DNA from 3 places in the Serratia plymuthica genome. Region 1 is predicted to be linked to each of the others. Evidence: predicted binding sites of a transcription regulator. Region 1 holds the regulator's gene; each other region holds the start of a gene.

The links. The regulator sigma-54, encoded in region 1, starts transcription at its own class of promoters, with help from an activator protein. The targets are predictions, from matches to a motif close to GTTGGCACANNTTTCGCTNT.
Region 2: the regulator sigma-54 is predicted to act here: its motif matches at 2,803-2,822, upstream of glnK (P-II family nitrogen regulator).
Region 3: the regulator sigma-54 is predicted to act here: its motif matches at 7,107-7,126, upstream of glnA (glutamate--ammonia ligase).

The regions. Positions count from the first base shown of each region.
Region 1 is NZ_CP068771.1:4,056,187-4,065,966, forward strand. It holds gene JK621_RS18945 (lactonase family protein) at 1-68, shown strand, start outside; gene JK621_RS18950 (BglG family transcription antiterminator) at 121-2,037, shown strand; gene npr (PTS phosphocarrier protein NPr) at 2,233-2,505, opposite strand; gene rapZ (RNase adapter RapZ) at 2,502-3,356, opposite strand; gene ptsN (PTS IIA-like nitrogen regulatory protein PtsN) at 3,487-3,948, opposite strand; gene hpf (ribosome hibernation promoting factor) at 4,214-4,501, opposite strand; gene rpoN (RNA polymerase factor sigma-54) at 4,525-5,958, opposite strand; gene lptB (LPS export ABC transporter ATP-binding protein) at 6,009-6,734, opposite strand; gene lptA (lipopolysaccharide ABC transporter substrate-binding protein LptA) at 6,741-7,280, opposite strand; gene lptC (LPS export ABC transporter periplasmic protein LptC) at 7,249-7,827, opposite strand; gene kdsC (3-deoxy-manno-octulosonate-8-phosphatase KdsC) at 7,824-8,378, opposite strand; gene kdsD (arabinose-5-phosphate isomerase KdsD) at 8,396-9,382, opposite strand; gene JK621_RS19005 (calcium/sodium antiporter) at 9,399-9,780, opposite strand, start outside.
Region 2 is NZ_CP068771.1:870,732-880,511, reverse strand. It holds gene tesB (acyl-CoA thioesterase II) at 141-1,004, shown strand; gene amtB (ammonium transporter AmtB) at 1,091-2,377, opposite strand; gene glnK (P-II family nitrogen regulator) at 2,414-2,752, opposite strand; gene JK621_RS04125 (SmdB family multidrug efflux ABC transporter permease/ATP-binding protein) at 3,052-4,830, opposite strand; gene JK621_RS04120 (SmdA family multidrug ABC transporter permease/ATP-binding protein) at 4,823-6,598, opposite strand; gene JK621_RS04115 (Lrp/AsnC family transcriptional regulator) at 6,693-7,154, opposite strand; gene JK621_RS04110 (PLP-dependent cysteine synthase family protein) at 7,277-8,317, shown strand; gene cof (HMP-PP phosphatase) at 8,434-9,258, opposite strand; gene JK621_RS04100 (SgrR family transcriptional regulator) at 9,362-9,780, shown strand, end outside.
Region 3 is NZ_CP068771.1:3,567,351-3,577,130, forward strand. It holds gene yihI (Der GTPase-activating protein YihI) at 584-1,132, shown strand; gene hemN (oxygen-independent coproporphyrinogen III oxidase) at 1,315-2,688, shown strand; gene JK621_RS16635 (YshB family small membrane protein) at 2,724-2,846, opposite strand; gene glnG (nitrogen regulation protein NR(I)) at 2,960-4,372, opposite strand; gene glnL (nitrogen regulation protein NR(II)) at 4,381-5,430, opposite strand; gene glnA (glutamate--ammonia ligase) at 5,618-7,027, opposite strand; gene typA (ribosome-dependent GTPase TypA) at 7,398-9,221, shown strand; gene yihX (glucose-1-phosphatase) at 9,392-9,780, shown strand, end outside.

The DNA of each region.
Region 1 (9,780 bases):
GCTTTGTCGAGGGCTATACGCCGGTGGGCAGCCCCTCGCAAATGGTGTTCCTGCCGGTGGCGAAGTAACTCGTTGCCCGCCTGATTTCCCCGGGCGGGCACCTTAATTGACGGAAAGAGAATGGTACGATTTCCCTACCCGCGTTTGGCCTATCTGTTCGATGCCTTGCAGTCCGAGACTTTGCCGCAGGATGAGCTGGCGAAGCGTTTTGCGGTATCCACCCGTACCGTGCGTGCCGACATCACCGCGTTGAACGATATTCTGGAAAAATACGGCGCTCGCTTTGTGCATAGCCGTGGGGCGGGCTATCGCCTGCAGGTGGACGATGCCGTGCTGTTCAGCGCTCTGCAGAATCGGGAGCGCAAAAAGCACGCCACGCCACGCAGTGCTCAGGAGCGGGTACACTATCTGCTGATTCGTTTTTTGACCTCAGCCTTTTCCCTGAAATTGGAAGATTTGGCCGATGAATGGTTTGTCAGCCGCGGAACGCTGCAAAACGACATGGCTGAGGTGAGAGAGCGCCTGGCGAACTACCAGTTAACCATTGAAACCAAACCTCGCTACGGCATGAAGCTGTTCGGCCCGGAGATGGCGATCCGCGCTTGCCTGACCGATCTGTTATTTCAACTGCATCTGGCCGATGCCGAGAACCCGTTGCTCAGCAATGAAATCCTGCTGCAACCGCAGGTGGCGACCTTCGCCGGGCTGCTGCATCCGCTGCTGTCGCAATATGCCATTCGCCTGACGGACGAAGGTGAGCAGTATTTGATTTTCTACTGTGCGGTGGCGCTGCGGCGCATCAGCGATGGCTACCCGCTGTCCGATTTTGACGTTGAAGACGGCGATGACGCGGTGCGCAAGGTTTCCACCTGGCTGGCGGGGGAACTGCGCAAGGCCAGCGGCAAAGAGGTGGCGATGGCGGAAGAGGCTTATTTAAGGGTGAATATTGCCGCGCGTCGGGTACAGGACGTGCAGCCGACCAGGATCAACGCCGACGACGAAGAAGCGCTGGTGGACTACATTCTGTCGTACATCAATGCACACTATAACTACAACCTGCAGGGTGATCGCCAACTGCGGGCTGACTTGCTCACCCATATCAAGACCATGATTACCCGGGTGAAATACCAGATTAATATTCCCAACCCGCTGTTGGCCAATATCAAACAACACTATCCGATGGCCTATGACGTGACGCTGGCGGCGGTATCGAGCTGGGGAAAATATACCCCTTACACCCTGAGCGAAAACGAAATCGGCTATCTGGTGCTGCATATCGGCGTTGGGTTGGAACGGCACTACAACATCGGCTACGAGCGCCATCCGCAGGTGATGCTGGTGTGCGATACCGGTAATTCAACGGTGCGCATGATCCAGGCGCAGATTGCACGCAAATACCCACAGCTGGTGATGACGCGCATCGTTTCGCTGCGCGATTATGAGGTGCTTGCTCATATCGACGAAGATTTTGTCATTTCCAACGCGCGGGTCAGCGAAAAGAACAAGCCGGTGGTGGTGATGTCGCCGTTTCCTACCGAATACCAGCTGGAGCAGCTGGGTAAACTGGTGCTGGTGGATCGGACCAAACCCTACATGCTGGAGAAGTTCTTCGACGCCGCGCATTTCAGGGTGGTGAACGAGCCGCTGACGCAGGCGGAGCTGTTCCGGAAAGTGTGCGTTCAACTGGAGCAGGAAGGGTACGTCGGCGACGATTTTTACCCGTCGGTAGTGGAGCGCGAAGCTATAGTATCGACCATGCTGGGTGAAGGCATTGCGCTACCGCACTCGTTGGGATTGCTGGCGAAAAAAACCGTGGTGATGACGCTGCTGGCGCCGCAGGGCGTGGTGTGGGGCGACGGTGAGATCGCCCACGTGATTTTCCTGCTGGCGATCAGCAAAAGCGACTACGAAGAGGCGATGGCGATTTACGATCTGTTCGTCACCTTTGTACGCGAGCGTTCGATGAGTCGTCTGTTGAGCAGCGATAATTTCGACAGCTTCAAGGCGGTGGCGCTGGACTGTTTGAGCCGGATTTAAGCCGTGCGAGCACCGGAAGGGGAGAATATCGCCGTCCATTTGCACAAGAAACAAGCCGGGGGGATTTACGGGGAATTATTGCGGAATCTGGAGTCCGGCTCGCAAAGTTGCGTGAAGCCTTATGGTGGGCATTGGGGTATGGCGGGTATTAACGCGCCACGAAAGGCGCGTTTATCAGGTCGTTACCGGTCAGGATTAGTCTTCATCAAACCCGGAATTAATCAGTTCAATCACCGCATTCAGCGCTTTCACCTCGTCCGGGCCGGTCGCTTCCACCTCGATGTGCCGCCCCTGTGCGGAATCCAGCATCAGCAGCGCAATGACGCTGCTGGCTTCGGCCTCGGTGCCGCTGTCGTTACGCAGCATCACTTCGGCGTCAAAACTCTGCACCAACTCGAACAGCTTCATCGCCGGGCGAGCGTGCATGCCGAGTTTATTTTTGATTTCAACCGTTTGCTTGACCGTCATTGTTTACGTTTTTCCAGCGTCCGGTGGCGCGATTGCACGTTCTTGCCGCGTGAACGGAAGTAGTCGGCCAGTTGTTCGGCTACGTAGACGGAACGGTGTTTACCGCCGGTACAGCCAATCGCTACCGTCAGGTAGCTGCGGTTGTTGGTTTCCAGCATCGGCAGCCACTGTTCCAGATAGCTGCGCGTCTGGTAGATAAAGTTGTGCACTTCAGTGTGACGATCGAGGAACGAGGCGACCGGTTTATCCAGGCCGGTCATCGGGCGCAGTTTCGGGTCCCAGTGCGGGTTCGGCAGGAAGCGTACGTCGAATACGTAATCGGCGTCGATCGGGATGCCGTGCTTAAAGCCGAAGGATTCGAACACCATGGTCAGTTCACGCTCGCGTTTACCCAGCAGGCGGGTACGCAGCATTTCGGCCAGCTCATGCACCGACATTTCCGACGTGTCGATGAGCAGGTCGGCCCTTGAGCGCAACGGCTCAAGCAGATCGCTCTCTTCATCGATCGCGCTTTCCAGCGACAGGTTCTTGGTGGAGAGCGGATGCAGGCGGCGGGTATCGCTGTAGCGGCGAATCAGGGTATTACGGTCGGCGTCGAGGAACAGCAATTGCGGAGAAAAGCAGTCCGGCAATTGGGTCATCGCATATTCGAACACTTCCGGCGATTCCGGCATGTTACGCACGTCGATGCTTACCGCTGCGGAGATGTTGCGTTCCGCCAGCGTGTTGGCAAGCTGCGGCAGCAGTACCACGGGCAGGTTATCAACGCAGTAAAAACCCATGTCTTCCAGCGCCCGCAAGGCGACGGATTTCCCTGAACCGGAACGGCCGCTGACAATCATCAGCACCATGTGGCAACTCCCCTGGCATCTCAGTGGCGTTTATCGCCACCGTTAGAAACTTTATTACTCCGGCCTGAGCCGGAACCCATCGTAGCTAAACAGTATCGTTATCCCGGCTGGAAGTCACGCCAGTCGGGCGTTACTCGGTGATGATCTGGTAAAGCTCTTCGTCGCTTTGCGCCGAGCGCAGGCGACGGCATACAGTTTTGTCGGCCAGGCGCTTGGCGACCAGCGACAGGGTATGCAAATGGGTTTTACATTGGTCGGCGGGCACCAGCAAGGCGAACAGCAAATCGACCGGCTGGTTGTCAATGGCGTCAAAGGCAATAGGTTGGTCTAGACGGATAAACACGCCAACGGCCCGCAGTGTGTCCTCTTCCAGTTTGCCATGGGGAATGGCGATACCGTTGCCGATACCGGTACTACCCATGCGCTCCCGGGTGAGAACCGCGTCAAACACCACCTGCGACGGCAGGTTGAGCTGTTTTGCAGCCAGTTCGCTGATAATTTCCAAAGCCCGTTTCTTGCTGGTGCAGTGTACCGAGCTTTTGGTGCACTCGATGTTTAACACCGAGCTTAATTGCATATATTCGTTGTTCATCTCATCTTCACTTAAAGCCATGCTTATCAGGCTGTTTTACGGGTCGTTTTGGCCCCGGGCAGTGCTCGAACGCCTCACGTACTTGCGTGTACGCTCGGGGTTCTGCGCGCTGGCCGTGACCGAACTGCCTGCGTCAATGACGCCTGAAAAGATGGCTTTCGCCTGTTTTAACCCTGATCACCGTTCGGCGCGTTGCCCTGGCGGGGAACGCGCCGATAGCTGAAACTGCGTTGAGCAGTGCCCTGACGGAAAGAGAATCAGAGTGTCAGTGTTGTTTTAATTTGTCTTTATGTTTGTTCAATTGACGCGCCAGTTTGTCGATCAGGGTGTCAATTGCGGCATACATGTTCTCGTCTTCCGAGGTGGCATGCAACTCGCCTCCATTCACGTGCACCGTCGCTTCCGCAATCTGCTGCACTTTTTCCACGCTAAGCACGACATACACCTGATTTATGCGGTCAAAATACTGTTCGAGCTTGGCGAACTTGGTATTCACGAACTCGCGCAATGGTTCGGTGATTTCGATGTGGTGTCCGGTAATGTTGAGCTGCATAGTGTCTTCCTTCTCTATTGAGGTCAAACCAACTGTTTACGCTGGTTGGACGGCGGGATGGACAAAGACTCTCGGTACTTGGCGACGGTACGCCGCGCCACGATGATCCCCTGATCGGAGAGCAGGGTGGCCAGCTTGCTGTCGCTGAGCGGTTTAGCGGGGTTTTCCGCCGCAATCAATTTCTTCACCAAAGCACGGATCGCCGTAGAAGAGGCTTCGCCCCCGCTGTCGGTATTCACATGGCTGGAGAAGAAATATTTCAACTCGAAAATGCCGCGCGGACTGTGCAGAAACTTCTGCGTGGTGACGCGTGAAATTGTCGATTCATGCATCTCCACGGCCAGGGCGATATCCGCCAGCACCATGGGCTTCATAAATTCGGCACCCTGTTCAAAAAAAGCTTGTTGCTGTTCGACGATGCAGCGCGTGACTTTTAGCAAGGTATCGTTACGGCTTTCCAGGCTCTTGATCAGCCATTTCGCTTCCTGCAGATTACTGCGGATATACTGGCCGTCACTGTCGTTGCGCGCGCTGCTGCCCATGGCGGCGTACTGCTGGTTGATCTTCAGCCGCGGAATGCTGTCGGCGTTGAGCTCTACCGTCCAACTGTCCTGCACCTTGCGTACCAGCACGTCCGGGATCACGTATTCTGACTCGCCGGTGTTGATCGACTGGCCCGGGCGCGGATCAAGAGACTGGATCAGCAGCATCGCTTCTTTCAGTGTATCTTCTTTTAGCCGCGTTGTTCGCATCAGGCTGCGAAAGTCGTGATTGGCCAACAGAGCCAGATGTTCGCTGATGATCAGGCTCGCTTCAGCCAGGTAGGGCGTATCTTTTGCGTACTGGGAAAGCTGGATCAGCAAACAGTCGCGCAGATCGCGCGCGGCGACGCCAACCGGATCAAAACGCTGCACGCGCTTCAAAACCGCTTCGACTTCGTCCATTGTCACATTCTCGTCACCCAGGCTCTCCAGAATATCTTCCAGCGGCACGGTGAGATAACCGGTGTCATCGACGGCGTCGACTATCGAGGTGGCAATGGCGACATCGGTATCAGAGAATGGCGTGAGATCCACCTGCCACATCAGGTAATCCTGCAGCGTCTGGGTGGTTTCGCCCTGATAGACCGGCAACTCATCATCGCTGTAATCGGTACCGGTGCCGGACGGCGTGCCTGCGGTGTAGATTTCGTCCCAGGTGGCGTCCAGCGGCAGTTCTTCGGGCATGTCCTTTTGTTCCAGCGCCTCGCGGGTATCCAGCCCTTCGGTCTCGGTCGTCTCTTTAGCGTCGATTTCTTCGTGCAGATCGGTCTGCTCAAGCAGGGGATTGCTCTCTAACGCCAGCTGTATCTCCTGCTGGAGCTCAAGCGTGGACAACTGCAGCAGGCGGATAGCCTGCTGGAGCTGGGGGGTCATGGCCAGTTGTTGGCTGAGCCTGAGTTGCAAACCTTGCTTCATAATCTTCAGTCTACTTCCGTTAACAGTCGTCCATCAGGACGCGCCGGCACTCAGAGGCGGAATTCTTCGCCCAGATAAACGCGTTTCACCTGCTCATCAGCCAAAATGGCATCCGGCGTGCCGTGAGCGATCAGTTTGCCCTGGCTGACGATATAGGCGCGTTCGCACACGTCCAGCGTTTCGCGCACGTTATGGTCGGTGATCAGCACGCCCAGGCCGCTGTCACGCAAGTGCTCGATAATTTTTTTAATGTCGATAACGGAAATGGGATCAACCCCGGCGAAAGGCTCATCCAGCAGGATGAATTTCGGGTTAGCCGCCAGCGCACGGGCGATCTCCACGCGGCGGCGTTCGCCACCGGACAGCGCCTGACCCAGGTTGTCGCGCAGATGGGAGATATGGAACTCTTCCATCAGCTCAACCGCACGGTCTGCACGCTGCTCGCTGCTGAGATCCTCGCGGATCTCCAGGACGGCCATCAGGTTGTCATACACGCTCAGACGACGGAAGATCGACGCTTCCTGCGGCAAATAACCGATGCCGCGACGCGCACGGGCGTGCAGCGGCAGCAGGCTGATATCTTCTTCGTCAATCACGATACGCCCGGCATCACGCTGGACGATGCCGACCACCATGTAAAAGGTGGTGGTCTTGCCGGCGCCGTTTGGCCCCAGCAGGCCGACGATCTCGCCGGATTTCACTTTCAGGCTGACGTCTTCAACAACTTTACGGCCTTTGTAGGCTTTCGCCAGGTTTTCTGCGATGAGTGTAGCCATAAGTGATTAGTTACTCTTCTTTTGCCCGTTTTTGTCTTGCAACTGCGACGGTACCAGAACCGTAGTCACGCGTTTGCCTTTATCGCTGAACGCCTGCATTTGCTGCTGTTGCACCAGGTAGGTGATGCGATCGCCCTTCACGTTGCTGTCGAGTTGCTCCAGATAGGCGTTCCCGGTCAGGGTCACCAACTGCGACGCCACGTCGTAACGGACCTTCTGCGCATGGCCTTTTACCGGCTTGCCGCTGTCTTGCATCTGGTAGAAGGTGACCGGATTGCCAAAGGCTTCGATATAGGTTTTGTTCTGATCGCCGCCTGGGCGGGTAACGACCACTTTATCCGCCTTGATGTCGATGGTGCCTTGCTTGATCACCACGTTATCGGTAAAGGTGCTGACGTTGCTCTGCATATCCAGAGACTGTTTCAGCGAGTCGATGCTTACCGGTTGGTTGGAGTCAGATTTCAGCGCCCATGCGGGTGCGCTGGCGGCCAAAATGAGGCTTCCGATCAACAGATTACGGCGTTGTTTTTTGGTTCTGAATTTCATAGTTGGTCTTAACCTTATCAATCAGCTCAGCGGTTTTGGCCCGCAGGTTCCCACGCATTTTCATGCCGTTAGAGGTAAAGTTTGTCCCGTAGAGGGTCACTTCATCATCCGAAGCGACATCTTGGGTCACCAGATTCACCTGAGCATTGTCCGTTTTAATTTTTTCCAGCTGTGAGGTGGTGGTCAGGCTGTTCACCTCAACGTGGCCGTAAAGATACAGCATTCGATCTTTAGTCAGTTTGGCGCGATCGGCGCGAACTGACCAGGTGGCCACCGCGTTTTCATCAAACAGCGTCATCACCGGCTGGGTAAACCAGCTTAATTCATCGGTGGTATAATACTTCACGTCTTCCGCCACCAGCTTGTAACTCAACTTCCCGGCCGGATTGTACACTATGGTGACCGTGTGCTGGCTCTGATAAGTCGGGTCCTGATCATTGACGGGGCCCGGAACCGCATCATCACTGAAATCAGTCATGTTCCAGCCAATCAGCGCCAGGACGATCACCGCCAGAAAGAGGGTGATCCAAAGTTTGGTTTTGCTCATATCGACAGCCCTTTGGCGTCCTCCAGCTTATTCTGTGCCAAAAGAATGATGTCGCACAGTTCGCGCACCGCGCCGCGGCCACCTGCAATGCGGGTGACGTAGTGGGCTCTTGGCGTCAGCAACGGATGCGCATCCGCCACGGCGACCGCCAGGCCAACCTGAGCCATCACCGGCCAGTCGATCAGATCATCACCGATATAGGCCACCTGATCGGCGTTTAACGACAGTGTATCCAACAGTTCGCGGAAGGCCAAAAGCTTATCGGACTGCCCCTGATACAGATGGGTGATGCCGAGGGTTTTCGCCCGATCTTCCAGCAATTTGGCTGAACGTCCGGTGATAATCGCCACGTCGATATCCGATGTTTTCAGGCAGCGAATGCCGTAACCGTCGCGCACGTTGAACGCTTTTAATTCTTCGCCGTTGTTGCCCATAAAAATCAGGCCGTCTGACAGCACGCCGTCGACATCGCAAATCAGCAGGCGGATTTTGCCGGCACGCGCCATGACGTCTTGTTCTACAGGCCCGTAGCAGGTTTCAACCAGACTCATTGAGTTCTATTCCTTAATTAAACGACGCCGGCGCGCAGCATGTCATGCATATGTACCACACCCAGCAATTGGTCGCCATCGGCAACCAGCAGCGCGGTGATATGGCGCTGCTGCATCAGGTTCAACGCATCGACCGCCAGCAGGTTCGGGCGAACCCGCACGCCGCCGAGCGTCATGACATCGACGATCCGGGCTTCGTTGAGGTTGATGCCCATATCAAATATCCGCCGCAGGTCGCCATCGGTAAAGATGCCGGCGATTTTCATCAGATCGTCGCAGATGACCGTCATGCCCAGGTTTTTGCGCGTGATTTCCAGCAACGCGTCGCGCAGCGATGCATCGGCGCTGACGTGCGGGATTTCCTCGCCGCTGTGCATGATGTCGCAAACGCGCAGCAGCAACCTGCGGCCCAGGGCGCCGCCGGGGTGCGACAGCGCAAAATCTTCCGGCGTGAAACCGCGGGCTTTCAGCAACGCCACTGCCAGCGCATCGCCCATCACCAGGGTGGCGGTGGTGCTGGTGGTTGGCGCCAGGCCGAGCGGGCAGGCTTCCTGCGGCACTTTGATGCACAGGTGAATATCCGCCGCTTTGCCCATCGAGCTTTCCGGATTGTTGGTCATGCAGATCAGCGGGATTTGCTGGCGCTTCAGGACCGGGATGAGCGCCTGGATCTCATTGGACTCGCCGGAGTTGGAAATGGCGAGCACGATATCTTGCGCCGTCACCATGCCAAGATCGCCGTGGCTGGCCTCCGCCGGGTGAACAAAGAAGGATGGCGTGCCGGTGCTGGCGAAGGTGGCGGCAATCTTGCAACCGATGTGCCCGGATTTACCCATGCCCATCACCACCACTTTACCGCAGCAGCCGGCGATCAATTCGCAGGCGCGGGTAAAGTCTGCATTGATGTACCGATCGAGCTGGGCCAGCCCGTCACGCTCAATCTGCAGCACTTCTTTGCCTGCCTGTTGAAAATCAAAGCCCGGTTGCAACTGAATGTTCGACATGTTCATTCCCGTCGGTTTAGCCGAAAGTACTGAAAGGGTTAAAAAACAGCACCGCAAGATACGCAATAAAGCCACATAATAACAGAGCGCCCGCCAGATGACCGATGCGATGTTTTCGCCCGATGCACAGCGCGCTGAGCACAATGCTGACCGCCAGCATGACCCAATAATCGCGGTGGAAGGCGGCAGGGTCGACGCTGCCCGGCGACAACAGTGCGGGAACGCCCAGCACGATCACCGTGTTGAAAATATTGGAGCCGATGATATTACCAATCGCCATATCATCCTCGCCCTTTAGTGCCCCGGCGATGGACGTGGCCAACTCCGGCAGGCTGGTGCCGATGGCGATGAGGGTCAAACCGACCACCAGTTCACTCATGCCGAAATAGTGCGCAATC
Region 2 (9,780 bases), 2.3 Mb from region 1:
GCACTGCCTGTTAACCACTTAGCCTTCTAATAACGCTCAGTATTCAGGCAATTTTCCCTGTGCTTTAACGCAACATATTGACGTCTTGCCGTGATATTCCGCACACTGCGCAAAATGATTATTAAAAGGGTAGTAACTTTATGAGCCAGGCACTGCAAAACCTCCTCGATCTGCTGGATCTGGAGAAAATCGAAGAAGGGTTATTCCGCGGACAAAGTGAAGATCTGGGTCTGCGTCAGGTATTCGGCGGTCAGGTGGTCGGCCAGGCGCTGTATGCCGCCAAACAAACGGTGCCGGCAGAGCGCAGCGTGCACTCGTTCCACAGCTACTTCTTGCGCCCAGGCGACAGCAGCAAGCCGATTATTTATGACGTAGAAATCCTGCGAGATGGCAATAGCTTCAGTGCCCGTCGCGTCAGCGCCATTCAGCACGGCAAACCGATCTTCTACATGACCGCCTCTTTCCAAAGCCCGGAAGCGGGGTTTGAGCACCAGAACACCATGCCGGACGTACCGCCGCCAGAAGGCTTGATGTCCGAATCCGACATTGCCCAGAAGCTGGCGCATATGTTGCCGGAGAAGGTTCGTGAAAAGTTTATCGGCCAGAAGCCGATTGAGATGCGCCCGGTCAAGTTCCATAACCCGCTGAAAGGCACGGTGGAAGAACCGCATCGCTACGTGTGGTTCCGCGCCAACGGTACCATGCCGGACGATCAGCGTATCCATCAATATCTGCTGGGCTATGCGTCAGATTTCAACTTCCTGCCGACGGCACTGCAACCGCACGGCGTCGGTTTCCTTGAGCCGGGCATGCAGGTGGCGACCATCGATCATTCGATGTGGTTCCACCGGCCGTTCCGCATGGATGACTGGTTGCTGTACGTAGTGGAAAGCTCCTCCGCCTCTGGCGCACGCGGCTTTGTGCGCGGCCAGTTCTACACCCGAGACGGCGTGCTGGTCGCCACTACGGTGCAAGAAGGCGTAATTCGCCAGCGCGAAGCTTAAAAACAAAAAAAGGGCGATGTCACCATCGCCCTTTTCGCATCATCATTATTTTTCGAGTTATTTAGCGCACTGCCCTTCTTCAAGGCTTATTGGTTGTAGGCACTCTCGCCATGGCTGTTGACGTCCAGACCTTCGCGTTCCTGCTCTTCCGGTACGCGCAGACCGACGATGGCGCCCGCCACTTTAAAGGCGATAAAAGCAGCCACACCGGACCAGACCAGGGTGATCGCCACGCTCATCAATTGGATCAACACTTGATGGCCCATGGTAACGCCTTCTGCGTACCCGGTACCGCCCAATGAGGCAGAAGTGAACACGCCGGTCAGCAGACAGCCGACGATGCCGCACACGCCATGTACGCCAAACACGTCACAGGTATCATCCACATTCAGCCATTTCTTCAGCGTGACCACGCCCCACAGGCCGGCAACGCCGCCCACCAGGCCGATAATCAGCCCCCCGCCGATACCCACGGTGCCCGCAGCCGGCGTGATGGCGACCAGCCCGGCGATCATGCCTGAGCAGGCTCCCAGCAGCGAAGGTTTGCCGCGCACAATCCACTCGGCAAAGGTCCAGGAGAGGATCGCACCGGCGGTAGCAACCACGGTGTTCAGGAACGCCAGTGCCGCAATGCCGTTAGCCGCGCTGGCGGAACCGGCGTTGAAACCAAACCAGCCGACATACAGGATTGAAGCGCCGGTAAACACCATCGGCAGGTTATGCGGCTTGAAAGCTTCTTTGCCGAAACCGGCACGTTTGCCCAACAGGTAGGCGCCAATCAGCCCGGCGCTTGCCGCGTTGATGTGTACTACGGTGCCGCCGGCAAAATCCAGCGCGCCGTCAGCGGCCAGAAAACCGCCGCCCCATACCATGTGTGCAATCGGCAAGTAGGAAATGGTGAACCAGATGGCCGCAAAAATCACTACCGCAGAGAAGCGGATACGCTCGGCAAAACCACCCACCACCAGCGCAACGGTAATACAGGCAAAGGAGGCCTGGAATGCCACGTGGATCATCTGGCTAAAGGTGCCGGTGACGCTATCGATGCCAATGCCTTTCAGCATCGCCGTCTGGAATCCGCCGAAGAACGCATTGCCCTCGCTGAACGCCAGGCTGTAGCCATAAAGCACCCACAGCACGCACACCATTGCGAAGGTGACCGTGACCTGAGTCAACATGGAGAGCACGTTCTTGGAACGCAACAAACCACCGTAAAACAGAGCTACGCCCGGCAAGGTCATGAACAGCACCAAAGCGGTGCAAATCATCATGAACGCATTGTCAGCCTTGTCTGCGACCGCCGGAGCGGCCAGGGCCAAAGAAGGAACCATGGTTACCGTACTCAGGCCCAACATGGATAAAAGTTTTTTCATTATCAATCCATCCCCATTACTTTACTGAGCCTGTGATTACAGTGCTGCTTCGTCTGTTTCGCCGGTGCGAATGCGAATGACACGTTGCAATTCGGCAACGAAAATTTTGCCGTCACCGATTTTGCCGGTGTAGGCCGCTTTACTAATGACATCAACCACTTCGTCCAACTGATCGTCGGCGATAGCAATGTCGATTTTGACTTTAGGTAAGAAGTTGACGCTGTATTCCGCTCCGCGATAGAGCTCAGCATGTCCCTTCTGGCGACCAAACCCTTTCACTTCGGTCACGGTCAGCCCCTGAATACCTACAGAGGATAGGGCTTCACGCACGTCCTCCAGCTTGAATGGTTTAATCACCACGGTAACCAGCTTCATATTGCCCCTCCACGAATTAAGCCCAAACTCACCCTTGGTACGAGTCTTATAAAGCAAAGGCTATGCCACAAATGGTTTTGTACGTGAATTCAGCAAATTAACCGGCGGGGCGGCGATGCGATGTGTGGCATTGACCCGGCAACCTGCTCTCACACAGAGAACCGGTCAAATATTGCGCACTATTTTGGTGCGTGACGCGTCGAAAAAGTGCAGAGAAAGGGATTTGAAAAGAATAAATGCCTGTTTGTGGTGCGTGGCGGGAAAAAGAAAGGGCCGGTTTTGGTGACCGGCCCCCGGGATTATGCGATTTGCGTTTCTTCGCGGGTGGCGGCGGCCAGCTCCTCGCCCACCAGTTGCAGTTGATACATCTGGTAGTAACGCCCCTGCTGCGCCAGCAGTTGCTGATGATTGCCCTGCTCGACTGCCTGACCACGGTGCAACACCAGAATCGAGTCGGCATCGACAATGGTCGACAAGCGGTGAGCGATCACCACCAACGTGGTGTGTTCACGGATCAAACGCAGCGCGCGCTGGATCGCCTGTTCGGTTCCGGAGTCAATGTTGGCGGTCGCCTCGTCGAGGATCAGGATCTGCGGCGCCTGCACCAGTACCCTGGCCATTGCCAGCAGCTGTTTCTGGCCCACCGACAGGTTGTTGCCCTGCTCGCCCAGGCGGGTATGGATGCCCTGCGGGAAGGCACGTACCAGCTCAGCCAACTGCACCGTTTCCAGCGCCTGCCACACCGCCTCTTCGCTGATGTTGCGCCCCAGAGTGACGTTGGCCAGCACAGATTCGGCGATCACCACCGGATCCTGTTGCACCATCGCCACGCCCTGGCGCAGCGTACGGTGCGACAGATCGGACAAGGGGCGCCCATCAAGACGCACTTGGCCTTCGTTGACCGGGTAATAGCCCATCAGCAGGTTAGCCAGCGTGCTCTTGCCGCTGCCGGTATGGCCGACCAGCGCCACGAAACCGCGCGAAGGCACCGACAGCGAAATATGTTGCAGCACCTTTTTATCTTCGCGGTAAGCGAAGCTCAGGTTGTCGATCTCGATACGCCCGCTTTCCAGCGGACGATCGTCGGCACCGTAGCTCTGCTGGCTGCGGTCCATCAGCTCGAAAATGCGCTCGCCGGCCACCACCGCCTGTTGCAGAATCGACTGCTGCGACGTCAGTTCAATCAATGGCTCATTCAGGCGCCCCAGGTAATTGATAAAGGCATACAGCACGCCGACGCCTATCGACCCTTCGCCGCTGAAACCGAACAGCATCAGCAGGCCGCACAGCACCAGCGCCGAAAACAGGCTGAGCAGCGGCCGCAGCAGAAAACCGTCCAGACGCAGCGTCTGCATGCGTGCGGAATAGTGTGAACGGCTGGCTGCGCTCATGCGCTCGCCAAAGCGGATCTGCTGACGGAACTGCTGGATCACGCCCATGCCGTTGATCACTTCATTAAAACCGTCGTTGATGTCCGCCAGATAGCCGCGCATCCGGCGTACGACCGGCGTGCTGTAATACTGATAAATGCCCATCACCACAAATACCGCCGGGAAGATGCAAATCGCCACCAGCGCCATGCGCCAGTCGAGGCTAAACATCGCCACCAGCATGGCACCAATCAACGCGGCGCTTTTCAGCACGGTGGAAACCACCATCACGTACAGATCTTTAATCACTTCGGTGTCGTTGGTCACCCGCGAGATTAACTGCCCGACCGGTTGCGTATCGAAGGCGCTGAGCGGCTGACGCAGTGCGGCGTCCATCACGTCGGTGCGCAGACGCTGAACCACCCCCACCGCAGCCTGATTGAACAACAGCGCCTGAAAATAGTGCAGCGCCGCCGCCAACAGCTCCAGCAAAATGTAAGCCGCCGCCAGCCCGCAGACGATCATTAACGGCAATTGGCCCCTGGCGACGTAATTATCGATAAAGTAACTGACCAGAATTGGCCCGGCGACTTCCGCCGCCGCAGCTACCCACAGCATCAACACTGCCAGCCCCAGCGGTTTACGGTAAGGCGAGCCATAAGCCAGCAGCCGTTTCAGCGTCGGCCACAGCTTTTGCATTTTATTCATTGGCTACTCTCTCCTCGCCGACTTGCGGAGCTTCATCCAGCGCCGCCTCCAGTTGCTGATAGCGATACATATCGCGATACCAGCCGGGCTGATCCGCCAGTGAGGCATGCTGGCCACGTTGCGCCACGCTACCGTGCTGTATCACCAGGATCTCGCTGGCTTCGGTCAACGCCGAAAGCCGGTGCGCACTGATAATCACCGTCCGGTTCTGCCCCCAACTGCGTAAATTGTGCAGGATCTGGTGTTCAGTACGGCCATCCACCGCCGAGAGCGCGTCGTCGAGGATCAGGATCTCCGCATCCAGCAGCAGAGCACGCGCAATGGAAATACGCTGCTTCTGCCCGCCGGAGAGCATGACGCCACGCTCACCCACTTCGGTTTCATAGCCCTGCGGCAATCGCAAGATATCGTCGTGCACGCTGGCCAGGCGAGCCGCGCGCTCAATCTGATCCTGCGTCGCTCCCGGCTTGCCCAGCGCGATATTGTTGGCAACGCTATCCGAAAACAGGAACGGCGTCTGGCTGACCACGGACAGCCTCGAGCGCCAATCGTCAAGCTTCACCTGGGTCAGCGGCATCCCCTGATAACTAATCTGGCCATCGTCAATATCAAACTGACGCTGGATCAACGACAGCAGCGTCGACTTCCCGGCACCGGTTGGCCCGCACAGCCCGAGCATCTGCCCCGGCTCCAGTTTCAGCGCCACGTCGTGCAGCGCCGCGTGTGAATTTCCCGGGTAATGGAACGCCCGGATATCGACCTTCAGACTGCCTCGCCCGGCCGGCAACGGGTTCTCGCCGTCCGTCACCGCCGGCGCTTCCTCCAGCAGGCTGCGAATACGGCCATAGGCTGCGCTGCCGCGCTCCACGATGTTGAACATCCAGGCCAGCGCCAGCATCGGCCAAATCATCAGGCCAAGGTACATCACGAAGCTGGTCAGTTGGCCAAGCGTCAGCGAACCGTTGACCACCATCCAGCTGCCGCCGCCGATCGCCAGCAGATTGGAAGCGCCGATGGCGATATAAATAGTCGGATCAAAACGGGCGTCTATCCGCGCCACATGCATGTTTTTGGCGCCGGTTTGGGCGGCGACTTCCGCAAACTGATTGGACTGATGATCTTCCAGGCCGAATGCCTTGATCATGCGGATGCTGGTCATGCTTTCCTGAGCCTGATCGTTCAGACTGGAGAACGCTGCCTGCGCCGATTTAAAGCGCTGATGCAACTGGTCGCCGTAGTACTTAATCACAATCGCCATGATCGGCATCGGGATCAGCGACAGCAGGGTCAGTTGCCAGCTGATTTGGGTGCTCATCACCACCAGCACCGCCAACCCCATCACCAGTGAATCCACCAGCGTCAGCACCCCTTCACCGGCGGCGAAAACCACCCGATCCACGTCATTGGTGGCGCGTGCCATCAGATCACCGGTGCGGTGACGCAGATAAAAGGCCGGATTCTGCCGGCTGAGCTGGCGATAGAAGTTCTCGCGCAGTTCAACGGCGAGTTGATAAGAAGCACCAAACAGCAGCACCCGCCACACGTAGCGCAGCAGGTAAACAATCACGGCAGTACCGAGCATCAACCCCAGCCAGGCCATCAACACGCCGGCGGACATCTGTTGTTCGGTGACGCCGTCGACAATGATGCCCACCAGCTTGGGCGGCAACAATTGCAGTATGGCGATGACGATCAGCAGCACCACCGCCCCCAGGTAGCGGCGCCACTCGCGGCGGAAATACCAGCCGATTTGAGCAAATAATCTCACGCAGTTTTATTCCAGGATAATGTAGTCGATTTTACTCTCGCTCTGACTCAGCAGAGTAGAATACCACCGTTACTTTGCCAGTTCGGTGAACATTTCACTCGGGAACCGGCAGTGCGGTGGTGTATTTGATTTTTTCCATTGCGAAGCTGGAGGTGACGTCAATCAGCCCCGGCACGCCGTTCACCAGGCGCTTGTAAAAGCTGTCGTAACTCTTCATGTCCGCCACTTCCACCTGCATCAGGTAATCGTACTCGCCCGCCATGCGATAGAACGCCAGCACCTCTGGCATCTGTTGGGTCAGTTGCACGAACTTCTGATACCACTCGCTGCTGTGCTGCTGGGTTTTGATCAGCACAAACGCCGTTAGCCCCAGGCCCAGCTTTTCATTATCCAGCAGCGCGACGCGCCCACGGATATAGCCTTCATCTTCCAGCCGCTTCAGCCTTTTCCAGCAGGGCGTCGACGTGAGATTGACCGCGTCGGCCAGCGCCTGCAGCGACTGCGTGCAGTCCTGTTGCAGCATGCACAGTAATTTACGGTCTGTTTTATCTAACATATCGCCAACCAGGAGAAAATTTTTCTCCCATTAGGCGATTAAACAGGGAAAATGGCAATCCTTTTTTCCCTGCGACAGGCTATGCTACGCGGTAAACAAGCCCCCTATTCTGAGGCCAGACGATGACAAATTCTTGGGTAAAATATGCGATCGGCGAAATAGAAGCAGATTTCCAACGCTCCGCCGACACGCACCTGATCCGCCTGAACCTGCCTGAATTTCCCGGTATCTGCCTGTACCTGAAAGATGAAAGCACTCACCCGACCGGCAGCCTGAAGCACCGGTTGGCCCGCTCGCTGTTCCTGTACGGTTTGTGCAACGGCTGGATCACCGAAAACACCACGATTATCGAAGCCTCTTCCGGCAGTACCGCAGTGTCCGAAGCCTACTTCGCCCGGCTGATTGGTTTGCCGTTTATCGCCGTGATGCCGTCGTGTACCGCGCGCCGCAAGGTTGAGCAAATCGCCTTCTACGGCGGCCGCTGCCACTTTGTCGACCATGCGGCGCAAATTTACGCCGTCTCCGAACAGTTGGCGAAAGAGCTGAACGGCCACTATATGGATCAGTTCACCTACGCCGAGCGTGCAACCGACTGGCGCGGGAACAACAACATCGCCGACAGTATCTTCCGCCAGATGGCGCGCGAGCCCTTCCCGGTTCCCAAACATATTGTGATGAGCGCCGGTACCGGCGGCACCTCTGCAACCCTGGGGCGCTATATTCGCTATCAAGGGCACGACACGCGCCTGACGGTGGTCGATCCGGAAAACTCGGTGTTCTACGATTGTTTCCACCAGAGCGATCGCACCATTATCGGCAGTTGCGGCAGCAGGATAGAAGGCATTGGCCGCCCACGCGCCGAGCCTTCGTTTATTCCGTCGGTGGTCGACGGTATGCTGCGCGTACCGGATGCCGCCAGCGTCGCCACTATCCACTGGCTGGAAAAGGTTCTGGGGCGCAAAGTGGGCGCCTCCACCGGCACCAACGTGTGGGGCGCGCTGCAATTGGCGAAACAGATGCGGGAAAAGGCTGAACAGGGATCGATCGTCACCCTGCTGTGCGACAGCGGCGAACGCTATCTGGATACCTATTACAACCCCGAGTGGGTAAGCGACAATATCGGTGACCTGACGCCCTGGCTGGCGCAACTGGAAGATTTGTAATCAGCAACAATCCCCCATGGATTGCGAGTTGCAGCCAACAACGTTGCGGCTTGAAAGATGCAGGGGATAAAAAAAGCCGGGTAAGTCATACCCGGCCGGCTGTAAAAGTAAAAACCTCATAATTCGGGGGAATAGGTGAGGTAAGGTGAACGCAGCCAATGTTGCAAATAGTGAGCCACCGCCTGCCGTTCGCAGTGGCCGATAACCTGTAGCTGGGGCAACGACGACTTCAACTGCGGCAAGGCATTGCCCATCACCACGCCGTGCCCCACCGTCGCCAGCATCTCCTTGTCGTTCATCGCATCGCCAAACGCCATGCACTCCGCCATCGTTATCCCCAGGTGGCGGCTCAGCGTATCTAACGCCGTGCCCTTGTTGCAGCCGAGCGGCAGCACTTCCAGGCACTCGTAGGCGGAAAAACAGAGATCGGCCGTTCCGCCCAGATGCGCCTGGAGTTGCAACTGCAACTCCAGTAACTCCTCATGCGGTGCGATAAAACACACTTTGCTGTTGCCGAATGCCGGCAATCTGCGCAGCTCCGCCAGTTGGAAACGAAAACCGCTCAGGTGATGCGCCCACAGCATCTCGTCCGGCACCGCAAATTCCGTCATCCAGCCTTCGTCACGAAAAACGTGTATGCTGGCCTCGGTGCGCCAGTGGGTATGCAGCACCTCTTCGGCAATATCGGCAGGCAAATCGGTAGCGTGCAATTGCCGCCCCTGATTGTCATAAACCCGGGTGCCGTTGCCGGTAATCAGGTAGCCCTGCAAGCCGAGTTGCGCCATGATCGGCTGCGCATCAAGGTAGTGCCGCCCGGTGGCGAAGGTCACGATCATGTCCCGTTCAACCAGTTGCTTCAGTACCGCCAGGGTTTCCGAACCGACCCGGTGATCCGGCGTCAGCAAAGTGCCATCCATATCAAAAGCCGCCAGACGATACATAAAGACCTCGTGAATGTGAACCCGATTACAATCACTGCAGTATGGGATGGTATTTGCGGAAGTAATAGTGAACAATTCCGCAAAACTGTTCCGGATTTCTATCATGCGCCTGACCCACCGCCTCAGCCAATATCAACGTCTGTACCAGCAACTCGGCGGCGCGCCGGTGGCGATTACCATCGGCGAGCTGGCGGCGCTGTTCTATTGCAGCGAACGCCATGCCCGCACGCTGGTGCAGCAGTTGCAGGATCAGGGCTGGTTGAGCTGGCATTCACAGGCCGGACGCGGCAAGCGCGCACGCCTTCACTGCCTGAAAACCCCGGATGAACTGCGCGCCGCTCATCTGCAACGGCTGTTGCATAATGGCGATCATCGGGGCGCGCTGGAAATGGCGCAACTGGACCCGCAGCATCTGCAAGAATTGCTCAGCCCGCACCTCGGCGGCCAATGGCAGGCGGGCAGCCCGACGCTGCGTATCCCCTACTACCGCACGCTGGAACCCCTGGATCCGCTGACCCTCAC
Region 3 (9,780 bases), 490 kb from region 1:
GTCGCTTTATTCGAAAGTGATTTTTATTCTTTCTATTGAAAAACAAAAAGTTAATATTTTTCTGAGTGACTGATGATAGGCATTCCGTGGCAGATACCTTGAGTGCCCTTCTCAATCGCGTAAAGTAGATTGCAGCACAAGGCTGTGCAGGAGTAAGGAACATTCGGGAAGGGTGACAAATCTCAGGGAGCGCACGGGAAGTGCCATGAGTGCCAGGATGACCTCAGCAGGAATGCCTTGTTTGCACCTGAATGTGTGAACAACACAAGGATGGTGAAGTTATTGCAATTAGGATGCCCGCAGGAAGCGCACTCAGGAAGAGTGGATGCGAACGGATTGCGCCATGGACGATTTCCCTTTCAGGATGAAGGACGTAGTAGCAGGGAGTGCGTTTATAGCAGAGGGAAAAACCAGGATGTTGAGTGTACGCATGGAGCGCGTGGCAGGAATATCCTTCGAAAGAGGGTGAGAAATAGGCGGCAGGTTTAACCTGCCGCCTTTTTTCTTTGTCCGCTTTCTGCTAGATTCCGCCGCAATCGTATAGCATCTCTATACTGAATCTACATACCTAAGAGCGTACGCTATGAACCAGCCATCAAAAGCACCTCGCGCCCCACGCAGCAGCGCGGCGACGTCGAAATCGAAAAAGAAAAGCCGTGTGGAGCTCGATCAGGAAGCCCGTGAACGCAAGCGCCTGAAAAAACGCCGTGGTCTCGCTTCCGGTTCTCGCACCCAGGTTGAGTCTGCAAATCAGAAAAACAAGTCCGAGGCGCAGGTCAAAGATCCGCGTATTGGCAGCAAAGTGCCGGTAGCGCTGGTGGCGGAAGCTAAACCAAAAGCCAAACCTCAGCCTAAGCCGAAGGCCGCAGCCAAACCGCGCCTGTCGCCGGAAGAAGAGCTGGCGAAGCTGGAAAATGATGAGCGTTTGGATGCATTGCTGGATCGTATCGACGACGGCGCGACACTGAACGCCGAAGATCAGGCTTACGTTGACCAGACGCTGGATCGCATCGATGCGCTGATGGAGCAATTGGGCATTGAGCTGGGCGACGACGAAGACGATGAAAAAGAAGAAAAGCAGGAAGACATCCTGAAACTGCTGAAAAGCGGTAACCCGAAAGACGTATTTTAACGTGCCATGTGGCCGATCCTGGTAATAGCCCTACTCTTGATGTGTTATCTGCTGTGGTTATTCGGTAAACTATGGCGGCTGTCCAAACGCAAAACGCGTTTTCGCAGCGCTTCCGCGGCCAGACAGCGTAGACAACTGCCCATTTCCCGGCCCGGTAGGAAAAAATATCGGAAGGAGTGAGCATGTCAGAGCAGGCAATTGTCTGGGATCTGGCCCTGATCCAGAAATATAACTATTCAGGGCCGCGTTATACCTCATACCCCACGGCGCTGGAGTTTAACCAGGGTTACGACGAAGCGGCGTTTCAACGCGCCGCAGCTCGTTATCCTGAGCGTCCGTTGTCACTGTATGTGCATATTCCGTTCTGCCATAAACTCTGTTATTTCTGCGGCTGCAACAAGCTGGTAACGCGTCAGACGCATAAGGCTGATGAGTATCTGGCGGCGCTGGCGCGTGAAATCGCCCAGCGCGCCCCGTTATTTTCCGGGCGTAAGGTCGGCCAGATGCACTGGGGCGGCGGTACTCCTACCTACCTCAGTAAGTCGCAAATCAGCAGATTGACGGCGATGCTGCGGCAACACTTTGATTTCTTGCCCGATGCGGAAATGTCGATCGAGGTCGATCCGCGTGAGATTGAACTGGACGTACTCGATCATTTACGCAGCGAAGGTTTCAACCGCCTGAGCATGGGGGTGCAGGACTTCAATAAAGAGGTTCAGCGGCTGGTTAATCGCGAGCAGGATGAAGAATTTATCTTTGCCCTGATCGCCCGCGCGAAGGCGCTGGGATTTAACTCCACCAATATCGATCTTATTTACGGGCTGCCAAAACAGACGCCGGAGAGTTTTGCTTTCACCCTGGAGCGGGTGGCGGAGCTAAGCCCGGACCGTCTCAGCGTGTTCAACTATGCGCATTTGCCGAGTCTGTTCGCGGCACAGCGCAAGATCAAGGACGCCGACTTGCCAAGCGCACGGCAGAAACTGGATATCCTGCAGCAGACCATCGCTTCTCTGACTGAGGCCGGTTACCAGTTTATCGGCATGGATCACTTTGCTCGCCCGGAAGATGAGCTGGCGGTGGCCCAGCGCGAAGGTAAACTGCACCGCAATTTTCAGGGCTACACCACCCAGGGCGACAGCGATCTGTTGGGGTTGGGCGTTTCCGCCATCAGCATGTTAGGCGACAGCTATGCGCAGAACCAGAAAGAGCTGAAGGCTTATTACGGCAGCGTCGAGGCGCAGGGCAATGCGCTGTGGCGCGGCTTGACCATGACGGAAGACGATTGCTTGCGGCGTGAAGTGATTAAAACGCTGATCTGCAATTTCCAGTTGGGTTATCGCGCGATAGAACAGCAGTTCGCCATCGACTTCGCCGCTTACTTTGCCGAAGACCTGCAGTTGCTTACGCCGTTTGAACGCGATGGGCTGGTGGAGCGTGATGAACAAGGCATTCGCGTAACCCCGCGCGGTCGTTTGCTGATCCGCAATATTTGCATGTGCTTTGATCTCTATCTGCGTCAGCAGGCGCGTACTCAGCAGTTCTCGCGGGTGATTTGATGCATAAAAAAACGGCCGCTGATGCGGCCGTTTTTTCAGCTGAAGAAATTAATCAGTGCTGCGCACAGCACCGCGGCAACGGCTGCCTGCGGCGTGTGGCTGGCGGAAGAGCCAAGCTCTGCGCCTTGGGAAATAAATACGATGAATGAATCCAACATCCTGAGCCTCCAGAGTGTGCGACCCGATCATACTGCGGCCATGCAGGCTGTAAAGCCTGGGGTAGCCGTTTTTTTGTGCGCTTGATTGTGTTTTTTATAATCAATGACGCAAACTATTCCATTCCCAGCTCTTTCAATTTCCGCGTTAAGGTATTGCGGCCCCAGCCTAGTAGCCGGGCGGCTTCTTGCTTATGCCCTTGGGTATGACGTAGCGCAGTGGTGAGCAGTGTACGCTCCATCTCCGGTTGTGCTTCCGACAAGAGGTTTTGATGACCGGAACGCAGGGCGCGATCGGCCCACTGCGCCAGCAGCGTAGCCCAGCTGTCCGGCAGGCTGTGGCCGGCGACTTCCGGCGCGGAGGTTTCAAACAGCTCGCTCGGCAGATCCTGGATCAGCACTTCCTGTCCGGCGGCCATCACGGTCAGCCAGCGACAGGTATTTTCCAACTGACGCACGTTCCCTGGCCATGGCAGGCGGGTCAGTGCGGTTTCGGTTTCCGGATGCAGATTCTTTGCTTCAACGCCCAGCTCTTTTGCCGCTACCTGCAGGAAGTAGCGCGCCAGACGCGGGATATCCTCACGGCGCTCGCGCAGAGGGGGCAGGTGCACGCGGATCACATTCAGGCGGTGGAACAAGTCCTCGCGGAATTTGCCTTCCTGGACCCGCAACTCCAGATTCTGGTGCGTGGCGGCGATGATACGCACGTCCACCTTCACCGGCGCATAACCGCCGACCCGGTAGAATTGACCGTCTGCCAGTACGCGCAGCAAGCGGGTTTGAACGTCCAGCGGCATATCGCCGATTTCGTCCAGGAACAGCGTGCCGCCGTCGGCCTGCTCAAAACGGCCCTGGCGGATCTGATTGGCGCCGGTAAAGGCACCTTTCTCATGGCCGAACAGTTCGGATTCGATCAGGTCTTTGGGGATCGCCGCCATGTTCAGCGCGATAAAAGGCGATTTGGCGCGCGGGCTGTGGCGATGCAAGGCATGGGCCACCAACTCTTTACCTGTCCCTGATTCGCCGTTGATCAGCACGCTGATCGACGAACGCGACAGGCGGCCGATGATGCGGAAAACATCCTGCATTGCCGGCGCTTCGCCGATGATGTCCGCCGCCGGATCGCTGGCAGGCTGGCTGCGCGCCGGCTGTTGCTGTTCCTGATAATGGCTGATGGCGCGTTCTACCAGCGCCACCGCTTCATCGATATCAAAGGGTTTGGGCAGATAATCGAACGCCCCTTGTTGGTAGGCGCTGACGGCGGCGTCCAGATCCGAATGCGCGGTCATTATGATGACCGGCAACATTGGGTGGCGCTGTTTGATCTGCTTGAGTAACGCTAAACCATCCATACCCGGCATGCGGATGTCAGACAGCAACACGTCGGGAGTTTGCGTGGCCAATGCTTCCAGCACTGCATTGCCACTGTCGAAGGTGGCGCAGCTCACACCCGCTCCAGTGAGCGCGCGTTCAAGCACCCAGCGGATGGAGCTATCGTCATCGACGATCCAGACTATCCCTCGTTGCATAGAAAACCTCACTGGCGAATAGGCAGGTAAACCGAGAATTCGGTATGTCCTGGCCAACTGTTAAATTCAATTTTTCCGCAATGCTGATCGATAAGATTACGGGCGATGGATAAACCCAGGCCGGTACCGCCTTCGCGGCCGCTGACCATCGGGTAGAACAGGGTGTCCTGTAACTGCGCCGGTACGCCGGGGCCGTCATCTTCTATATCGATACGTGCCGCCAATCGGTAGCGAGTGCCGTGCAGGGTTATCTGGAACGCGGTGCGGGTGCGCAGCGTGATAGTGCCACCTTCAGCGCCCAGCGCCTGCAAGGCATTGCGGGTAATGTTCAGTAATACCTGTTCGATCTGGTCCGGATCGTGCGCCATTTCCGGCAGGCTGGGGTCGTAGTCGCGCACCAGCGTCACGTTGTCCGGTTTCTCCAGCGACACCAGTTGGCATACTCGTTCCGCCACCTGATGAATACTCTGGGTAATGTGCTGGCCTGGCCGTTGCGGCCCCAGCAAACGATCGACCAGGTTGCGCAGGCGGTCGGCCTGTTCAATGATGACTTTGGTGTATTCGGTCAGCGCCGGGTCGGGGAGTGCCTTGGCCAGCAATTGTGCTGCGCCGCGCAGGCCGCCAAGCGGATTTTTGATTTCGTGCGCCAGGCCTCGTACCAGATCGCGGGCCGCCACTTGCTGGGCGTGTTGCAATTGTTCCTGGCTCAGACGGCGTTGATTATCCATTGGCGCCAGCTCAACCAGAATAAAGCCTTCAGGCAGCGCCTGAGCGGTCAGGGAGAGGATATGCGCACGGCCGTCAACCACCAGGGTTACTTCGCTATCGGTAAAGCCCTGGCCGGCACGCAGGCTCTCACGCATCAGATCGACGTTCAGTGAGAAATAGCCTAGCAGGTCGGGTAGGGGTGTACCGAAAAGTTTACGGGAACTTTGCGCCAGCAGTTGTTGTGCCGCCGGGTTGGCATAATGAACCGCCAGATCATCATCCAACAGCAGGATGCTGTTGATGAGAGAATTGAGGATCTGCCCAGCATCGGGCAGCTTGCCAGTTGCCATACAGCAGACTCCTGCACCTTTTTAGTGCATCTATGCTACCCCATCCGTGATGCGTGCGGTATGGAATAGTTTTGCAGAAAATACGGTGGAGAAAAAAACCCATCCGAAGATGGGCTGAAAGTTTCCACGGCAACAAAAAAACGACAACTAAAATGTGGTGCGCCATCCGCAGATGGCGCGGTAAGGCTTAAACGCTGTAGTACAGTTCGAACTCAACCGGATGCGGCGTCATGCGAACGCGGTCCATTTCTTCTTTACGCAGGTCGATGTAAGCGTCGATTGCGTCGTCGGTGAATACGCCACCACGGGTCAGGAACTCGCGGTCTTCGCTCAGTGCAGCCAGCGCTTCGTCCAGGGAACCTGCAACTTTTGGAATTTCAGCTTCTTCTTCCGGCGGCAGGTCATACAGGTTTTTGTCCATCGCATCGCCAGGGTGGATTTTGTTGATCACGCCATCCAGGCCTGCCATCAGCAGAGCCGCGAAGCACAGGTATGGGTTAGCCGCTGGATCCGGGAAACGGGCTTCGATACGGCGCGCTTTCGGGCTGGCAACTACCGGGATACGGATGGAAGCGGAACGGTTACGGGCTGAGTAAGCCAGCATGACCGGCGCTTCGTAGCCTGGGACCAGACGCTTGTAAGAGTTGGTGGTCGGGTTGGCCAGGGCATTGATAGCTTTAGCGTGCTTGATGATACCGCCGATGTAGAACAGGGCAGTTTCAGACAGGCCGCCGTATTTGTCGCCTGCGAACAGGTTAGTGCCGTTCTTGGACAGCGACATGTGGCAGTGCATACCTGAGCCGTTATCACCGAACATAGGTTTCGGCATGAAGGTCGCGGTTTTGCCAAATGCGTGAGCCACGTTGTGAACCACGTATTTGTAGATTTGGATTTCGTCGGCTTTCTTGGTCATGGTGTTGAAGCGGGTTGCCACTTCGTTCTGACCCGCGGTTGCCACTTCGTGGTGGTGCGCTTCGACCACCAGACCCATTTCTTCCATGGTCAGACACATGGTAGAACGGATGTCCTGTGAAGAGTCGACCGGAGGAACCGGGAAGTAACCGCCTTTTACTGCCGGACGGTGGCCTTTGTTGCCGCCATCGTATTTGGTGCCGGAGTTCCATGCGCCTTCGACATCGTCGATAGCTACGTGAGAACCACGGATGCTGCTGCCGAAACGGATATCGTCGAACAGGAAGAACTCAGGCTCTGGCCCGAACAGCACGGTGTCCGCGATGCCTGAAGCGCGCAGGAAGTCTTCCGCACGTTTGGAAATGGAGCGCGGGTCACGGTCGTAGCCCTGCATGGTGCCTGGCTCGAGAATATCGCAGCGAATAATCAGGGTGGATTCTTCGAAGAACGGATCCAGCACCGCAGTGCTGGCGTCTGGCATCAGCACCATGTCAGATTCGTTGATGCCTTTCCAACCGCCGATCGAGGAGCCGTCAAACATTTTACCTTCTTCGAAGAAGTCGGCATTCACCTGATGAGCAGGGATGGTGACGTGTTGTTCTTTACCCTTGGTGTCAGTGAAACGCAGGTCTACGAATTTCACTTCATGCTCATTCAGCATCGTCAAAACGTGTTCAGCGGACATACTTAACTCTCCCGGATTTATCATTGTCGTCGTCGTGGAACGAATCTGTGGAACTGGCTGTTTTTGCCTTGAATAGACTAAAGCGAAAACTGTGCCAACTTTGCAAAAGCGCTTTAATCGCCTTTCTGCGCGGGTTTTGCACAGAATCAGTATGCACCATTAGTGATGCATTGCACTTAATTGGTGCAATTAACGCAGCGTGGGGCACTGTAATGGTGCAAAAGTGCACCAACTGCTGCTTTTTGCACCGTGAAAGGGATCACAAACTGACCTGTACACAGTTGTTTATAAGAGACTGTTGTGATCTTGTTTAGTACCTCGCTTAATACGTGTACAATAGCGCGCTATTTCTAATGCCTGAGGCAAAGCTGTGATCGAAAATTTGCGTAACATCGCCATTATTGCCCACGTTGACCATGGTAAAACCACCCTGGTTGATAAGCTGCTGCAACAATCCGGTACTTTCGGAGAGCGTGTAGAAGCCACCGAACGCGTAATGGACTCCAACGATTTGGAGAAAGAGCGTGGGATTACCATCCTCGCAAAAAACACCGCCATTAATTGGAAAGACTACCGCATCAACATCGTGGATACCCCAGGACACGCCGACTTCGGCGGCGAGGTTGAGCGTGTGATGTCAATGGTTGACTCGGTGCTGCTGGTTGTGGATGCAATGGATGGCCCAATGCCGCAAACCCGTTTCGTGACCAAAAAAGCCTTCGCTAATGGTCTGAAGCCGATCGTGGTAATCAACAAGGTTGACCGTCCGGGCGCACGTCCTGACTGGGTTGTTGATCAGGTCTTCGACCTGTTCGTTAACCTCGACGCGACCGATGAGCAACTCGACTTCCCAATCATCTATGCTTCTGCATTGATGGGTATCGCGGGCACCGACCACAACGAGATGGCGGAAGACATGACCCCGCTGTATCAGGCGATCGTAGACCACGTGTCTGCGCCGCAGGTTGAGCTTGAAGCGCCGTTCCAGATGCAGATCTCTCAGCTGGACTACAACAACTACGTTGGCGTTATCGGTATCGGCCGTATCAAGCGCGGTAAGGTCAAACCTAACCAGCAGATCACTATCATTGATAGCGAAGGCAAAACCCGTAACGGTAAAGTGGCTAAAGTTCTGACCCACATGGGCCTGGAACGTATCGAAGCTGCCGTGGCTGAAGCTGGCGACATCATCGCTATCACCGGTCTGGGCGAGTTGAACATCTCCGACACCATCTGCGACACCAACGCCGTTGAAGCGCTGCCTGCACTGTCTGTTGATGAGCCGACCGTAACCATGTACTTCAACGTCAACACCTCTCCGTTCTGTGGTAAAGAAGGCAAGTACGTGACTTCACGTCAGATCCTCGACCGTCTGAACAAAGAGCTGGTGCACAACGTGGCACTGCGCGTTGAAGAAACCGAAGATGCTGACGCGTTCCGCGTATCGGGCCGTGGTGAACTTCACCTGTCGGTTCTGATCGAAAACATGCGTCGTGAAGGCTTCGAGCTGGCGGTTTCCCGTCCTAAAGTTATCAACCGTAAAATCGATGGCCGCATGCAAGAGCCGTTCGAGAACGTGACGCTGGATATCGAAGAACAGCACCAGGGTTCAGTCATGCAAGCCATGGGTGAGCGCAAAGGTGACGTTAAGGACATGATCCCTGACGGCAAAGGCCGTATTCGCCTGGATTACCTGATCCCTGCGCGTGGCCTGATCGGCTTCCGTACCGAGTTCATGACCATGACTTCCGGTACCGGTCTGCTGTACTCCACTTTCAGCCACTACGATGATGTGCGCCAGGGCGAAATCGGCCAGCGTCAGAACGGCGTGCTGATCTCCAACGGCCAGGGTAAAGCGGTAGCGTTCGCCCTGTTCGGTCTGCAAGATCGCGGCAAGCTGTTCCTGGGCCACGGTGCGGAAGTGTATGAAGGCCAGATCATCGGTATTCACTCACGTTCCAACGACCTGACCGTAAACTGCCTGACCGGTAAGAAGCTGACCAACATGCGTGCTTCCGGTACTGACGAAGCCACGACTCTGGTTCCGGCTATCAAGATGACTCTGGAGCAAGCTCTGGAATTCATCGATGATGACGAACTGGTAGAAGTAACGCCAACGTCCGTACGTATTCGTAAACGTCACCTGACGGAAAACGATCGTAAGCGTGCCAGCCGCGGTCCTAAAGACGCTTAATCGCTGATTTAGTGTTCCATGCTTAGGGCGCAGTTCATTCTTGCGCCCTGAGTTTTTTCCTCTGCCTTTCCCCATTTCTGCCATGCGCTATGCGCTTTTCCCGTTGCTCTCTGTTCAGCTCCTTCTTTTCCCGCTACAGTGAAATCTCACCGGCCCATCAGGAGAGGACTATGCTGTATATCTTTGATTTAGGTAATGTGATTGTCGATATCGATTTCAAACGTGTACTGGGTGTATGGAGCAATTTGAGTGGCACGCCGCTGGCGGTATTGTCCGAGCGTTTCGCCATGGGCGAGTTGTTCCAGCAGCATGAGCGCGGTGAAATCAGCGACGAAGATTTTGCCGAACGGCTGAGTGATGAAATGGGCGTCGCCCTCAGTTTTGAACAGTTCGCCACTGGCTGGCAGGCGGTGTTTGTCGCCCTGCGCCCAGAGGTGATCGACATCATGAAACGTCTGCGCAGCGAAGGTCATCGGGTGGTAGTGTTGTCGAATACCAATCGTCTGCACTGCAACTACTGGCCACAGCACTATCCCGAAGTGGCCGAGGCCGCCGATCA